Regions from separate parts of the Paenibacillus sp. RC73 genome, predicted to be linked through region 2. Evidence: riboswitches for the same ligand, from Rfam matches in the RefSeq annotation. Region 2 holds a riboswitch; the other holds the start of a gene.

Region 1 (8,369 bases), on a different contig from region 2:
GCAAAGGCAAAACCTCTCGCTCCACCTTCCAGTAAGGCGATGTAGTCCTCCAAAGCTTGCCGTGTCGGGTTGCCGGAACGGCTGTAGTCATGCAGCGGAGGATTGAAAATATCGTGATGGTGAAAGGTGGACGCCTGATAAATCGGTACGCTCGACGCACCCGTAACACTATCGATTTCAGAGCCAAAATGTAGCAGCTTGGTAGCAAATTTCCGTTCTTTTTCCGACTCTTGCCCGATTTTCCGCACGTCCTCAATCATTGCTGTTGTCCTCCTTCGATTTCCTGACGTGCCGCCTCCAACGCTGAACGCAAATCTTCAATTAAATCATCCGTATGTTCAATGCCGACGGAGAAGCGCAGCAACCGATCATCTACTCCCACTGCATCCCGAATCTCAGCCGGTATATCGGCATGTGTCTGCACAGCAGGATAAGTCATTAACGATTCCACACCGCCCAGACTTTCTGCAAAAGCAATAAGCTTAATGTTTCGAAGCAATGGCTCCACATAACGGGCATCTTTTACTTTAAAAGAGAAAATACCTGTGTTGCCGCTGGATTGTTTATTTTGAATTTCACGACCAGGATGACCCTCAAGCCCCGGATAAAACACCTCAGCCACCGCCGGATGCGTCAGCAGATAATTGGCCAGCACCGTCGCATTGTGCTCATGCCGATCCATACGCAGCGCCAATGTTTTCATGCCCTTCATCAACTGGTAGCTATCGCTCGGAGAAAGTACAGCACCAATGGAATTATGAAGGAAGGAAATTTCGGCTGACAGCTCCTTACCCTTGGTTACAATCAAGCCTGCCAGCACATCGTTGTGTCCGCCCAGATACTTGGTTGCGCTATGTACCACAATATCGGCACCCAGTTCCAAAGGACGCTGGAAATACGGTGTTAACAGCGTATTATCTACAATGGTAAGCAACTGACGTTGTGATGCCCATTCGGCTACAGCGCGAATATCCGTAATCATCATTAATGGATTCGTAGGCGTTTCAATGAATACCGCTTTGGTATTCGGTCGACATGACTGCTCGATGGCTTCAAGATCGTTCGTATCCACATAGCTCGCCGTCACGCCGAATCTGGATAAAATACGTTCCAGCAAACGATACGTGCCTCCATATAGATCCAGCGATACAATCAGATGATCTCCTTGTCCAAACAGGGCAAATACCGTTTGCAGCGCCGCCATACCTGAACTGCATGCAAAGCCTGCATCACCGGATTCCAGTGTAGCGGACGCCTCTTCCAGCACCTTACGTGTCGGATTGATCGTTCGAATGTAATCAAATCCTGTGCTTTGACCCAAACGGGGATGGCGAAACGCCGTAGATTGATAAATCGGAAAATTCACTGCTCCGGTTACCGGCTCTTCGATTGAACCAATTTGTGCTAATCTGCTTTCGATTTTCCACTGTTTCTCACTCATATGAATCCTCCTGTTCATTTCCACAATAGGTGCTGTAACATATGCTGCAAAATTGGATTATCACATCTATACTGCTGCGCTGCTGCAAGGTGGTACTGCGTAGATATAAACGTTAAGCCCCTTTTTTAAATCTGGGGCCCGATATCGAAAGGGGTTTCTTGGTATACATAATAGTTGAGCCAATTTGAAAATAATAAATTGGCATGCGCACGCCAGGTTGAGGGCGGTGTACGCTCAGGGTCATTGTTGGGAAAATAATTTTTCGGTACTTCAATATCCATCCCTTTGGCGACATCACGATCATATTCCCATTTCAGGGAAAGTGGATCGTATTCGGAATGCCCAGTCACAAAGATTTGTTTGCCATCACGCGTAGCTACCAGATACACTCCGGCTTCCTCAGATTCGGATAAAAGCTCCAGTTCGGCAATATGCTCAATATCTTCGCGCCGAACCTCTGTATGCCGGGAATGAGGTGCATAAAACAATTCATCAAAACCGCGTAGCAATTTCACTTTAGGTTTAATAACGCTATGTGAAAACACGCCAAAACATTTGTAATCAAGTCCGTATTTAGGAACATCGAAATGATGGTACAGACCCGCCTGTGAAGCCCAACAGATATGCATGGTCGAAGTTACATTCGTTTTCGTCCATTCAAAAATTTGCCGGATTTCCTCCCAGTAGTTCACATCTTCAAACTCAAGCTGTTCAACGGGTGCTCCCGTAATAACCATACCGTCAAAACGGCTGTTTCTGATCTCGTCAAAGGTTTTATAAAACATGTTCAAATATTCCTGCGATGTATTTTTAGATACATGCGACTTCATGTGCACCAGCGTAACGTCCACTTGAAGCGGGGTATTGCCGACCAGACGCAACAGTTGGGTTTCCGTTGTCTCTTTGGTAGGCATCAAATTCAAAATGGCGATGCGCAACGGACGAATATCCTGATGATAGGCCAGGCTTTCATCCATTACGAAAATATTTTCGCCCTCCAGCACTTCCTTGGCAGGTAGTGTATCCGGAATTTTAATCGGCATGTAAATTCACTCCTTGTTCGGTGAAGTTTTTTGCGAAAATCGTCATGTTGAGATGCCGGGCATATAATAAAAAGACCTTCCTCGGTTACGAGAAAGGTCATATTTGTATCCATATGCGCCTCTCTCATCTGTCAGGGCATCGCTCTTTGTAAAAAGCGCGCGTCCTGCAAGAATTAGCACCGTGCGATTAAAATCGCCGGTTGCCGGGTATCATCGGGCTAGTCCCTCCACCTGCTCTTGATAAGATTTCGCTATATTCATTTTGGGTTCATAAAAAGTTCTTGTTGTTCACTTTAATGCATCCGCTGGGCTTCGTCAAGATGGGACTTGTAATTTTCCACCCCTGCATTCACATTTCGTCTTACATTTCCATATGTTAAATCATACATTACCCCATCGCCGAAGCTCTTGTCACTCCTGTTGATTTAGCCCATGATTTTGCGCTTGAAAGGCTGTAGGCCGAGCGTTATACTATACAAGTGCTATAGGCGAAAATATAAAGCAGTGGTGCAGATTTAGAGTGCTTTCTGCGATACTGTGGCAACCTAAAAAGAACATTTGTGAGGTGAATCCGGAATGGAAGGCGACCCGAGTCCGAATAGGCGGCGATCCCTGAACAACAGCATAGGAATGACTTCAGCTTGCCGAAAGACGGGACGCCAGGCTCTGCATGCTCCAAAAGCCTCTGGCTTTTGATGGGATGCCGCTTACCCGATCCGGCTAACTGGCTAACTGAGTCCATTCCTTATGCTTGAGATACACGTATTTTCCGTTACGACGGAGCATAAGGAGTGACATATATGAAAATCCGTTTGGTAAACAATGGGGTTTTTACCCCTGTCGAAGAAATTGAAATGGCGCTTACTCCGCCAGCAGAAGGCTTTTATTGGATTGATGCCGATGTTGATGATCTGGCAGTGCTCCAGCCTTTGTTCTCCATGCATGATCTCGCGGTAGAGGACTGTTTGAGTGAAGAAGAGCAGCGTCCAAAGATTGAAATTTACGAGAGCCATTATTTTATCGTTGTAAACAGTATTCGTTTTGATGATGAAGAAATATTTTTACGTGCTTTGAACATTTTCCTAGGCCGCCATTTTATCATTACGGTGACGAAGCAGAAAATCAATGAGCTACGTACCCTCAAGCCTATGCTATGGGAGCAGGAGGTTAGCCAGCCTGACCGTTTTATGTATCTGTTGATCGATTTGATTGTTGACAACTATTTTCTGGTTGGTGACCGGATTGAGGTTCGCATTGAAAAGCTGGAAGAAGACATTCTGATGCATACGAAAAAATCGCATTTGAATGAAATTATCGGCTTACGCAGTGAGATCCTGTGGCTGAAAAAAGTGCTTGGTCCACAAAAAGAAGTCATCAATACGTTGAACAAACGGGATTTACGGCTGATTGACGATCAATTGCAAAAATATTTCAGCGACATTTATGAAAATGCCGTGAAAATTTCGGAGACTTTCGAAACTTACCGCGATCTAATGGGTAACCTTCGAGAGGCTTATCAATCCAGTATCGCTAACCGTGCGAATGAAATCATGCGCGTGTTTACAGCGATTACAACCGTGTTTATGCCGTTGACTGTTATTACCGGAATTTATGGTATGAACTTTGATAATATGCCTGAGCTTCATACACGTTATGGTTATTTTGTCGTCATTGGTATTATGGTGGCGCTGGGTGTAAGCATGTTTTGTATTTTCCGCAAGAAGGACTGGGTTTGAAAAGAATCAGCGGCAGCCGTATCCTCACAGGATATAGCTGCTGCTTTTTTTGTGTGGTTATTTTTATATTTGCGCTATGTTATCCCGCATGTCGTTCTGATGCTACCTGATGACGAAAACGGATACGAATCAGACGCAGCCGCTCATAAACTTGATCCAATCCCTTTTCCGCAGCCTGTTCCTCACCATATACCCGCAGCATGACGGGCTTGAGCAGCGTATCCCCCAGTTCTTCAAACGCAGACCAGATCGCCATCTGCTCTTCTTCAGATACGTTCACCAATTCCTGACGGATCAGTTTTTCCATATCGATTCCATCTCTATCCAAATGCTCTACTGCTTCAATCATTTCTCTACGATGTAACCCCGCCTTCAGTCCGATATGCTCCAATGTAAGACCGTCTGAAATACCTTCAATAATGGTTTTTGTCAGACTGAATTTATTCAGTTCCTGCTTATACTGGGTCTCTTTTTGCTTGTACAGCCATGATAAGAAAACTTCCTCATCCAGCGTCTCTGTTACCCAATTTAGCGGAAATGGCGTAGTCCGGTCATTTTGTGTCGTTATAGCCAGTAGCTCTGGCCCATATTGAGATATTTTACCTTGCCCCATCCCTGGTAGCTCCAGCAACTCCTCCTCGGTATGGGGAAGATAGACGCTAATCAACCGGAGCAGACGATTGGTAGCGATAAAATAAGGTGCCTTTCGCTCGGCAGCCGCCTTTTGCCGCCTCCACATCGTCAATTGCTCATACACATCATCACGCGGAAACAAATCACTATAGCAATACAGCTTTTGTAATGTTTGTCCACGTCCTGCTGCCCCTGCCCCTTCCTGCTCATGAAAAACACCATGGATTAAGGGTCTGTAGCCCTCTGCCATCTTCAGCGCCAGCTCATGGCGGTATACATGCAGCAACTCCTGCCACAAGCTGCCCTCATACCAAAGATCATCTGTACTTTCATCCAAGCTGTGTTGTGTGCTCCATCCTGCACTCCATACCCCATCATGTTGACCAATCCATACCTGGGCAAATAGCTCATGGCCCTGTTCATTCCGTTTGGACAAGCGGTTTAAAAATACAATTTCCATGCTTTTTTCCTCCATGCTTATAATTGGGTTACAGTCCGGTACAACGCCAAACGCAAAAAAAGCACCTATCCCGCGTATTCGCAAGAAAGGTGCTTCCCTTTTTGAGCCGTACTATACTGTTGCCTATATGATAACCGTACCTCGGATCGCCGTCAACCCAAAATTATCATTTGTTCAGCTTTTCCTTTGCCAAGGCAAGAGCACCGCACAATCCGGCATTGTCTCCCAAGCCTGGGGCCACGATATATTGATCAATTTCTGTAGTCAGACTCCGATGCTGTACGTATCCGTTCAACAGTTTTTGAAGCTCGGCGCGAACGAGTGGGAACAGTTGCTCCTGCTTCATCACTCCGCCGCCCATAATAATTTTTTGCGGTGAAAGAATCAATACATAGCTCATCAAAGCCTGTGCCAAATAATAAGCTTCCATCTCCCATGCCGGGTGATCCACAGAAAGCTCATGGCCTTTGACCTTCCATCTTTTTTCAAGTGCAGGACCCGCAGCCAGCCCTTCCAGACAATCTCCGTGATAAGGACATGTCCCTTCATAGGTATCTTCCGGATGACGACGCACCAGAATATGGCCCATTTCAGGATGGGACAGTCCATGAATCAGCTTTCCACCGACCTGAGCACCCGCTCCGATACCTGTACCTATCGTAATATAGAGACAGCTATCCAGTCCCTTAGCCGCCCCCCAGATGGATTCGCCCAATGCTGCACCGTTCACATCCGTGTCAAATCCCATAGGTACGTCAAAATGCTCTTTCAGTTTGCCGATCAGGTTATAATTGCCCCAATGCGGCTTTGGCGTTGTTGTAATATAGCCATATGTATCACTGCCTTCGATAGGATCAATCGGCCCAAACGACCCTACACCCAGCGCTTCAATGCCCTTCCCTTCAAAAAATGCAACGACATTCGCCATCGTTTCTGCTGGCGTGGCTGTCGGAAAGCTTGCGCGTTCCAGCACCTCTCCCTGTTCGTTGCCAATTCCACATACAAATTTGGTACCGCCTGCCTCAATTGCTCCCAATACTGTCATAGCTGCTGTTGTCCCCTCTCAGTCATGATCCGATTCTCTCTACCCTATATTCTCCTGAAACGTATCCAAGGTCAATCCCCTTAAAAGGACACTAACGCACAAAGCGCCAGCATCCTCATATGTGTAATGAGAGCTCCGGGTTGTACTTGTGAAGCCAAGCTGGCTTCGTTATGATCCAGTTGCCACACCCATTAACGTACACAAGCTTTTCATTTCAAGCTCCTCAAACTTGTCTACAATTTGCACATGATCCAGTGTCAGCAGACAGCTGTCCAGTTCGCATGCTACAGGTACACCACAGTGAATTTCAGCCAACTTACGTGACAAATGCAGCATATCCAGATCACTCTCGATCTTTTTGCGCACCGCCGGCGTCAATTGATCCAGATTCTCCAGAATACCTTCAATGGAGTCATATTCCTGTACCAGCTTGAGTGCCGTCTTCTCACCAATGCCCCGTACTCCCGGATAATTGTCACTTGCATCCCCCATTAGTCCCTTGAGGTCCACGACTTGGCGAGGTTTGAGTCCTTTTTCGGACAGCAGCGTTTCCGGGGTATACACCATATAATTGCCGTGGCCTTTTTTCATAATAATGACCCGTGTCCGCTCATCCACCAATTGGAGTAAATCGTGATCTCCGGAGAGAATCATTACATCCATGTCCTCAGTCTGCGTATAAAGGCGTGCCAGCGTACCGATACAATCATCCGCTTCAAAGCCTGCCGCTCCAATGTTAGGAATGCCGAGGCTGTCCGTCACTTCACGGATCAATGTAAATTGGGGAATCAAATCATCTGGCGCGTCAGCCCGATTCCCCTTGTACGCAGCAAAATGCTCCCCGCGAAACGTCGTTCCTCCCATATCCCAGCAGCATACGACATGCGTTGGATTATATGTTTGTACCGCATCCCAAAAATATCGAATAAAACCATATATGGCGTTCGTTGGCACTCCGGCCTTTGTACGCCTTATATAACCGTTTGCAGCAGTTGCATAATAAGCGCGGAATAACAGAGCCATGCCGTCAACCAGCATTATGGATTGTTCTTTACGTTGTGTCACAGATTGTATTGCTCCCATTCATGATATTATTATTTAACCCCAACAGTATAACATATCACGGAGCCGAATTGGACGTTATTGAGCGCCCCATGCTTCCTCAAATGTTTCCTCTTTGAAGCCTACCGTTACTTTGTTCCCGTCTGTTACAATCGGGCGCTTGATCAATCTTCCATTCGAGGATAAAAGCGAGATTTGTTCTTCACGGCTCATGTCTGCCAACTTGTCCTTTAGCTTTAGATCCTTATAAGCCTCACCGCTCGTATTGAAAAACTTTTTCAGCTCCAGTCCACTTTTGCTGATTAAATCAGCTAATTCCTCCGGGCTGGGAGGTTGTTCAAAAATAGGAACCAATTCCGTTTCATGTTCCTTGCTTTGCAGCCATTTCACTGCATTGCGGCAAGTGCTGCATTTAGAGTACTGGTATACTTTCAACTGGCTCATTGTTATGCTAACCCTCCATTTTGATTTCTTAACACCTCTTGCAACTTGGCCATATCGTCCGGCAAAGGAGCGCAAAACGTCAGCTGCTCTCCGGTCACAGGATGCACCAAGGACAGCTCTGAGGCATGCAATGCCTGTCGGGGCATCTGGGCATCCAACTGATCATAGCGCTCACGTTGTGCAGCGTCATCAGGCGTATTTCGGTACATTTTATCTCCAATCAACGGACATCCGATAGAAGTCATGTGTACCCGGATTTGGTGCGTACGCCCGGATTCCAGCTTAATCCCGATGCGGCTCCCCTCATTCCAGGCTTCCTCCAGCTTATACAGTGTAAGGGCCGGATAACCATCAGGGGTCACCATGCGCAAATGTGGATCATCCGGATTACGGTCAATCGGCCCATCCACCCTGCCTGTCTGTGGATCAGGGCAACCGTGCACCAGGGCAGTGTAACGCTTATCCACCGTTCCCATAATCATTTGCTCTGAAATATGCTGGTGTA
Region 2 (8,369 bases):
TCCTGAAAAATAAGGGCATTGCAGCGCTCCAGCAGCCGATATAACCATTCCTTCTCTTGTTCGCCGAACAGACTGTCGATCAGACCGCCCTTCAAATCGGTCATGTTATAGCCACCATTGCGAGAAACCAGGTGAGCCAGCAGCGCCCAATGCAACTCGGGGTAGCCATGATAGCACTCCAGGTAAGCGGCTGTACGGGTGATGTTGCTGCGATTCTCTTGTGCCGTATCGTTCTTGATCCGCTCGACCAGCTCGCAGTCCGTTTCACATAAGGGCATATTCAGAGAAGAGGGACGGGATGCAGGTCCATTTACCAGCATCAGCGCTTCGGCTTCATCCATGGCGGTCTGTGCGGTATGATAATCCCATGGTAACTCACGTAGCGGATAGCGCAGTTTGCGGGACTCGGTCCAGGCCGCCCGCTTGCCTTCCCACGCTTCCTCCGCAACACGTGGTACGGAACCGAGCAGCTTTAGCCCACCCTGTAGCTGACGTGATGCCACATGGAACCATTCGGTGAGAGACATACTTGATAACCTCCTTTCAATGATGAGAACACTCCGTACCCGTTAAGTATACGGGGATGCTCAAAGTGTGTTCTTAAGTTATATGATTAGTATGTCTCGATGGCAGGGCTTCCAATCGGTGATACGAGAATAATAGGGGAGTGTGCAAAAGCGCCACTTGGCGTTACAATAGAGAGCACAAGCTCTTTTATACAAACAGAATTGAAGGAGGACTCATCCATGCAAAAGATCGTCTCTCATGAAGACTTTAATAAGGCAATATCCGCTTCTGGCGTAACGGTGGCTGTGTTTAAGGCGGACTGGTGCGGGGATTGCCATTTCATTGATCCGTTTATGCCTGATGTGGAGCAGCAATATGCAGACAAGCTTACATTAATTGAGATTGATGTAGAGCAGGCGGAGAGCGTTAGCCAGGAGCAAAATGTACTGGGTATTCCCAGCTTTATCGCTTACAGTGAAGGCCGCGAGCTGGTGCGTCTGGTGAACAGATTGCGTAAATCCCGTGAGGAAATCGAGCAGTTTTTGGACCGGGCTGTGGAAGTACACGCCAGCTTGGCTAAATAATTGATGTTATGCTGGTATGAGGGTTCCGAGGGAAATTATTCATAAGGGTATTCAGAGAGCCGCTTCCTTCCAAAGGGGGCGGCTTTCTAACGGGACACGTTCACATTTTGTCAACAAAGCGCGTATGTCAAGGAACGATATATCAGTTATAATTATTTTAAGTGATCATTTCACAACATATAAGGATAATAAATATTTTATCTGGAAGGATATGGTGAGTTCGTTGAACAACAAAATTAGAATATTAAAGTGGCTTGCACTCGTAACATGTATTGTCATGTTTTTGGCTACCTTTGGCGGAGGTGTCGTGACGCGGACCGATTCGGGACTGGGTTGCGGTCGGGAGTTCCCGCTTTGTAATGGTAAGCTGGTTCCGGCACATACGGTCGCATCCATTATTGAGTTTACTCACCGCTCCGTCAGCACGATGGCCGGTCTGCTTTCTATCGCCTCTTTTGTTGGCTTTCTGCTGTATATGAAGCATCGGAAGGATTTGCAGCTGTTCTCGTTGTTGACGCTAGTATTTGTCATTATACAAGGAGCGATGGGGGCCTTGGCTGTGGTCTTCTCCCAATCCGCTCCGGTCATGGCGCTGCATTTTGGCTTTGCCCTGATCGCCTTTGCCAGCGCGACTATGATGACATTGGGAGCCTGGAAGGAACATGCGGATTCGCGCTTCAACCCGCGTTTGGCCACCGTGCCTGTCAACAGGGGCTTTCGTAATTTTATATGGTTGTCGACGATCTATACGTATATTGCGGTATACTCGGGCGCACTGCTCAGTCACTCGGTAATTCAAAAAGTTGTAAATCTCGGCGGTATTATATCTCCGTTGTTGCTTCACCAGCTTTCATCGGGACTGCTGTTCGTGGTCATTTTGGCTGTGGGGCACTATTCTTATCGCTATCACCCAAATCATCGGGATATACGTATACTGGGTGTCGTTGCGGTGGTATTGATTATGCTTCAGGTTGTTATTGGCATTAGCCTGTTGTACGTCACCAGACCGGAAATTTACATGTTTGTGGTACTGGCACACATGCTGGCCATTGCAACACTGTTCTCCATTTTGTGCTACATGAGCTACCGTGTGTGGCAATTGTCACCGGATCGCAACATCGTTCGGACGCATTCACAGCGCACTTAAGTAGTCATGTATGGTTGGTGAAACGGATATTTTGCCCAAGTGGCGTTGAAGCACGTATAATAGCATATAAGAAACAAACCAGGCCCGCGAGTTTCTCGAGGGCTTGATTTGCTTAGGAGGAATCGTCCAGTTGATCTACCAGAATTTGCGCCAATTTATTGAAGCGCTGCGTAAAGAAAATAATCTTCAAATTATAGAAGCACCCGTCGATCCTTATTTGGAGCTGGCCGAGATTCATCGGAGAGTTATTGAGGAAGAGGGACCGGCATTGCTGTTCACCAATGTAAAAGGTACCCCGTTCCCTGTAGCCAGCAATCTGTTTGGCACAAACCGTCGTGTGGACATGGCCTTTGGCCCTCGCCCGGAGCAATTGATGGATGCGATTGTAGGGGCGACCAAAACATTGCTTCCACCTACACCCAAGGCATTGTGGAATGAACGTGGGCTGATTAAGGACATGCTAAAAGTAGGACTGAAAACGGTATCTCATAGCGAGGCTCCTGTATTGGGAGTTCGCCGTACGGATGCTCCGCTGGCTCCACTCCCAAGAGTGACGAGTTGGCAGGACGACGGGGGGCCGTTTATCACGCTTCCGCTCGTATATACCGAGAAGCCGGGTCAGTCCAAGGATCATAATTTGGGCATGTACCGTATCCAGATTTATGATGATCAGACGACCGGGATTCATTGGCAAATTCATAAAGGCGGCGGCTTTCATTATCATGAAGCTGAGCTGCGTAATGAGCCGTTGCCGACGACAGTTATTATCGGCGGGCCACCAGCCCTGATTGCGTCCGCGATTGCTCCGGCACCGGAAAATCTGCCTGAGCTGCTGCTTGCCTCGCTCATTATGGGCGGCAAGCTGCCGATGACTGAGGACCCGCTCGGCGGTCACCGGATTCCGGCAGAGGCCGAATTTGCAATCAGCGGCTACGTGCCGCCTCATGAACGCCGTCCGGAAGGACCGTTTGGCGATCATTTTGGCTACTACTCCTTACAGCATGATTTCCCTGTATTTCATGTCAAGCATATGTACCACCGCAAGGATGCCATTTATCCAGCGACCATTGTAGGTAAACCACGGCAGGAGGATTACTATCTCGGAGAATTTTTACAACGTCTTCTGTCACCTGCCTATCCGCTTGTGATGCCTTCCGTCAAGTCGCTGTGGGCTTACGCAGAAACGGGCGTACATGCATTGGCAGCGGCAGTTGTGCGTGAAAGCTATTCCCGTGAAGCACTGGTCTCAGGCTTTACCATTTTGGGACAGGGCCAATTGTCGTTAACCAAATTCCTGATGCTCACGGATCGGGTCATTGATTTATCCGACTTTAACCTGCTGCTGGAAACCATTCTGGAGAGATTTAATCCAGCGACAGATTTGTTTATTTTCAATCATACGTCTCACGATACACTTGATTATACGGGCCGTAAGCTGAATCACGGCAGTAAAGCGATCCTGATGGGTGTAGGTGAGCCTATACGTGAGCTGCCTCGAGCCTATGAAGGAGGCGACCTGCCGGGTATTCGCGAGATTGAGCCGTATTGCGGAGGCTGTCTCGTCGTATCCGGTGCGACCTTTGAGCAGGAGCCTGAGTTGGCGGCGCGGGTGCTGGAGCGTCTGGCTGCGGGTGAGCAGGAATGGCCACTTGTCTTTATTGTAGATGATGCCAAGGAAGTCGTTCGCTCACAAGCATCATTCTTGTGGACGGTGTTTACTCGATTTAACCCGGCTACGGATATGTATGCAGATAGCGAGGTGCGTTTGCATCATCTGAACTACAAGCTGCCAATTGTGGTGGATGCACGCATGAAGCCGGGGTACCCGGATGAAGTGCTGCCGCGCGAGGATATTGTTAAGCTTGTAGACCAACGATGGACGAGTTATTTCGCTTGACGCCCTAGTCAACCCAACAACCGGATTTACATTCATAAAAGGAGGCGTGAGCATGATACGCAAGCTGCTAGGCGAGCCGCCACGTGTGGACAAGGGCATCCTGCTGAATGCTATGAACAGCATGTCAGACATGCTAAAAGTACTGGAGCGGCATATTCAGGCCAGTGGAGATCCGACTCATGATTTTCGCAAGGCGGATATTTTGACACGCGGCCTGATGTCATCTTTGGATGAGCTGGAGCAGAGCCATCATGCTGCCGCCTTTTTCCGAACGAAAGTGAAGGCCGGATATGCCGAGGATATGAGCGTTGATGAAAAATCGGATTATGCGCTGTACGTATTCTTTTATAAGGATGGGTTTGTGAGGGTATTTTCCATTTTGGATAAGCTCGGGAACTGGCTCAATGATCTGTATGATCTGAAAACAGGCGAGTATAAGCCGCATTATTCTTATTTTACCGTGCTACGGCAATTCAAGTATTTGAAAATGCATCCTGTAATGACCGACGATCTGAATGATATCAAGGACTCATACACTGACGCGATCAATCGGCTGCGCAAGCGGCGTAACACGGAAATACACTATATGAATACGGAAATGCAGGATGATCTCTGGCAACGGCATCGTGCTTTGTACGGCAAGATACAACTGGAGGATTTGGATCATCACCTGGAGGATTTGAAGCAAGGCCTGGAGATGGTGAACCGTTCCTTGACAACTGCCTTTCGTTATACGGTGAAACAATGGGAGAACAGGGAAGCTCGCCCATAATTATGTGAGAAAATATCCTTTGACAAAGCTATGTAAACTATCTATACTGAAATCTAGTTTCAGAAAAATGATTGAATTATGATTTTAAATATAAACTTAACGGACAGCTAAAGCTGGAGTTTAACATATTTTTCTTATCCAGAGAGGTGGAGGGACTGGCCCGATGAAGCCCGGCAACCCGTTCTTTCCCGGTGTAACACACCGGGAGGGGACATGATGGTGCTAATTCCTACAAAACCGCTAGAGTTATAGCAGTTTTGACAGATGAGAAAAGGTTCGCATAGCGGGGCCCTTTTCATTCTGTGAAAGGGGCTCTTTTTGTATCATCATAGAGATGAACGTTGCTTAAAAGGGTAAGGAAGAGTGAAGGGGGTCGCAGCACGTTGATAGAGCTTAAACAATTAACCAAGCATTATGGCAAAGGCATCCGACGCGTTAGTGCGCTGTCCGGTTTGAATCTTTCTATAAAGCGTGGTGAAATTTTTGGAGTCATCGGTCATTCCGGGGCGGGAAAAAGTACGCTGATCCGCTGTATTAATCTATTGGAACGGCCGACTTCGGGTGAGGTATGGGTAGATGGTGTGAACCTCGCCACCGTGAGCCAATCCCAGTTACAGAAACAGCGTCGTAAAATCGGAATGATCTTTCAGCATTTTAATTTATTATCCTCGGCGACGGTGTATGACAATATTGCCTTTCCGTTGCGTCTGGTGAACACGCCCAAGCAGAAGCTGGACCAGAAGGTTCGTGAATTGCTGGAACTGGTCGGTCTGGAAGAACACAGCGCTAAATATCCGTCACAGCTCTCGGGTGGACAAAAGCAGCGGGTAGGTATTGCACGGGCGCTTGCCAGTGATCCTCATGTACTGCTGTGCGACGAGGCGACCTCAGCGCTTGATCCGCAGACGACAGGGTCCATCCTGAAATTGCTGTTAGACATTAACCAGCGCTTTAATTTGACCATCGTGCTGATTACGCATGAAATGCATGTCATTCAAAGCATCTGTGATCGTGTCGGCGTCATTCATCAGGGCGACATCGTGGAGCAAGGTCCGGTGGCAGAAGTATTCCTCAAGCCGCAGCATCAGGTGACCAAGGACTTTATCCAGCGGGAGTCTGAGCATCCCGAGGAGCTGCAAGCAGCCATAGCAGCAGCAGGGGGCGGGGAATCAGCGCATGTTGTACGGATTTCATTTTTGGGCAGCAAGACATATGATGCGATTCTGTCACGTACAGTCCGCAGCACCGGCGTTGATTTTGCGATCTTGCAGGGTACCATCTCCACGATTAAAAACGTACCGTATGGACAGCTTATCGTCCGTTTTGAAGGTAATCAGGAGGATATTGAGCATACGCTACGCGAAGTGTCCGGTCAGGGACTTGATGTGGAGGTGATCGGACAATGAGTGAACTTGATTTTTCGCAAGTGAGTTGGGAAGAACTAGGTAACTCTACATTAGAGACACTTCAGATGCTCGGTGCATCTGCGTTGTTCACCCTTATTATTGGTTTACCGCTCGGGATTTTATTATTTCTGGCAAGCCGCTCTTCATGGAGTCTGATGAAGGTGATATACGTTGTACTTTCCTTTATCGTAAACATTTTGCGGTCCGTACCGTTTATTATTTTGATTGTTGCACTAATTCCTTTTACGCGGTCGTTGGTTGGTACCTCTACCGGGGTGCTGGGTACGATTCCACCGCTGGTCATTGGCGCTGCGCCATTCTTCGCCCGTCTCGTAGAGACGTCATTGCGCGAAGTGGACAAGGGTGTCATCGAGGCTGCACAAGCCATGGGCGCCTCTACAGGTCAGATTATTAGGCGGGTGCTGTTGCGTGAGGCACTGCCGGGTCTGCTCGCCGCATTAACGATTACCGTCGTTACGCTCGTATCCTATACAGCAATGTCCGGTATGATCGGGGGCGGTGGTTTGGGTACACTGGCTATCAACTACGGATACTACCGTTATGAAACGGCTGTAATGATCGTTGCGGTCATACTGATGGTCGTACTGGTGCAATTGCTACAAATGGCGGGAGACCGTCTGGTGCGGCATTATACTCGAAAATAGGGAAACCATATAGATATCCTTATTGATCAGGAAGTCTGAATCCTGAACACTACAATTTATTGGAGGGGTAATCACATGAAAAAATGGGTATTGGCCGTATTAAGCTTGACATTAATTGCGGTGCTGGCTGCTTGCGGTACAAAAAGCACGACATCCGATACAAACAATGCGACCCAAAGCACAGGCGGGTCACCACGTGAAGTCGAGCTGAAAGTTGGCGCTTCTCCTGTGCCACATGCGGAAATTTTAGAAGCGATCAAGCCTCAGTTGGAAAAAGAGGGTGTTCGTCTTCAAGTCGTTCAGTTTAACGACTACGTACAACCGAACGTACAATTGTTCGACAAGCAACTGGATGCTAACTTCTATCAACATGTACCTTACATGGATGTTATGAACAAAGAGCGCAAAATGGACCTGGTTTCTGTGGGCGCGGTTCATCTCGAGCCATTCGGTATCTACTCCCAAAAATATAAAAAGCTTGATGAAATTCCGGACGGTGCTACCGTAGCCATCCCGAACGATGCAACCAATGGAGGTCGTGCATTGTTGTTGTTGGAGAAACAAGGTCTGATCAAGCTGAAAGACGCAAGCAACATTGAAGCTACAGTAAAAGATATTACAGAAAACCCGAAAAACCTGAAATTCAAGGAGCTGGAAGCGGCTATGCTGCCACGTCAGTTGCCTGAAGTCGACATTGCTCTGATCAACACGAACTATGCTCTGGAAGCGAAGCTAAACCCGACGAAGGATGCACTGGCATTGGAAGATAAAGATTCTCCATATGCTAACGTTCTGGTAGCACGTCCGGATAATAAGGATTCCGAAGCGATTCAAAAGCTGATCAAAGCGTTGCAATCCCCGGAAACTAAAAAATTCATCGAAGACAAATACCAAGGCGCGATTATCCCGGCATTTTAAGCTGGACACAAGAACGCTTTGAACCCCAACCCCGAATTCTCTTGAACAAGAGGATTTGGGGTTTCTTTTTGCTTGGAGTTGTAGGCGAAGCGTAAATATTTTATACTTGGGGGTGACCGTTCTCTGTGAAGAGGAGGAAAACTGTTGAGACACAAAGTCGCGCTTATAACGGGCAGTGCCAAAGGATTAGGTAAAATGACCGCTCTGCGCCTGGCTGATGAAGGCTGTGACATTGCACTAAACTATGTGCATAGCCAAACGGAAGCCGAAGAGCTTAGGCAGGTGATTGAAGCCAAGGGAGTACGCTGTCTGTCTTTGCAAGGGGATATTTCGATTCAGGAAGATATTACAAGGCTGATCGGCGAAGTACAGGATCGGCTGGGCGGCGTAGATATTATGGTGAATAACGCCGGACCGTTCATCCGGGAACGTCGCTTGTTTGCGGAGTACAGTGTAGCTGAGATCCATACTAT

The links. Region 2 has a riboswitch for S-adenosylmethionine ahead of ABH897_RS17705 (methionine ABC transporter ATP-binding protein). Riboswitches for the same ligand answer to the same signal wherever they lie in the genome.
Region 1: another riboswitch for S-adenosylmethionine. It lies ahead of metA (homoserine O-acetyltransferase MetA); the one in region 2 lies ahead of ABH897_RS17705 (methionine ABC transporter ATP-binding protein).

The regions. Positions count from the first base shown of each region.
Region 1 covers NZ_JBIYCV010000004.1:623,111-631,479, reverse strand. The annotation lists gene ABH897_RS12995 (trans-sulfuration enzyme family protein) at 1-260, opposite strand, end outside; gene ABH897_RS12990 (PLP-dependent transferase) at 257-1,441, opposite strand; gene metA (homoserine O-acetyltransferase MetA) at 1,567-2,484, opposite strand; SAM riboswitch class I at 2,606-2,731, opposite strand; gene corA (magnesium/cobalt transporter CorA) at 3,285-4,220, shown strand; gene ABH897_RS12975 (HRDC domain-containing protein) at 4,300-5,313, opposite strand; gene ABH897_RS12970 (ROK family protein) at 5,480-6,358, opposite strand; gene ABH897_RS12965 (5'-3' exonuclease) at 6,527-7,423, opposite strand; gene ABH897_RS12960 (arsenate reductase family protein) at 7,499-7,864, opposite strand; gene ABH897_RS12955 (RluA family pseudouridine synthase) at 7,867-8,369, opposite strand, start outside.
Region 2 covers NZ_JBIYCV010000007.1:85,671-94,039, forward strand. The annotation lists gene ABH897_RS17680 (DUF2515 family protein) at 1-527, opposite strand, end outside; gene ABH897_RS17685 (thioredoxin family protein) at 747-1,091, shown strand; gene ABH897_RS17690 (COX15/CtaA family protein) at 1,306-2,238, shown strand; gene ABH897_RS17695 (UbiD family decarboxylase) at 2,369-4,135, shown strand; gene ABH897_RS17700 (Cthe_2314 family HEPN domain-containing protein) at 4,188-4,907, shown strand; SAM riboswitch class I at 5,039-5,178, shown strand; gene ABH897_RS17705 (methionine ABC transporter ATP-binding protein) at 5,291-6,313, shown strand; gene ABH897_RS17710 (methionine ABC transporter permease) at 6,310-6,978, shown strand; gene ABH897_RS17715 (MetQ/NlpA family ABC transporter substrate-binding protein) at 7,054-7,896, shown strand; gene ABH897_RS17720 (SDR family oxidoreductase) at 8,041-8,369, shown strand, end outside.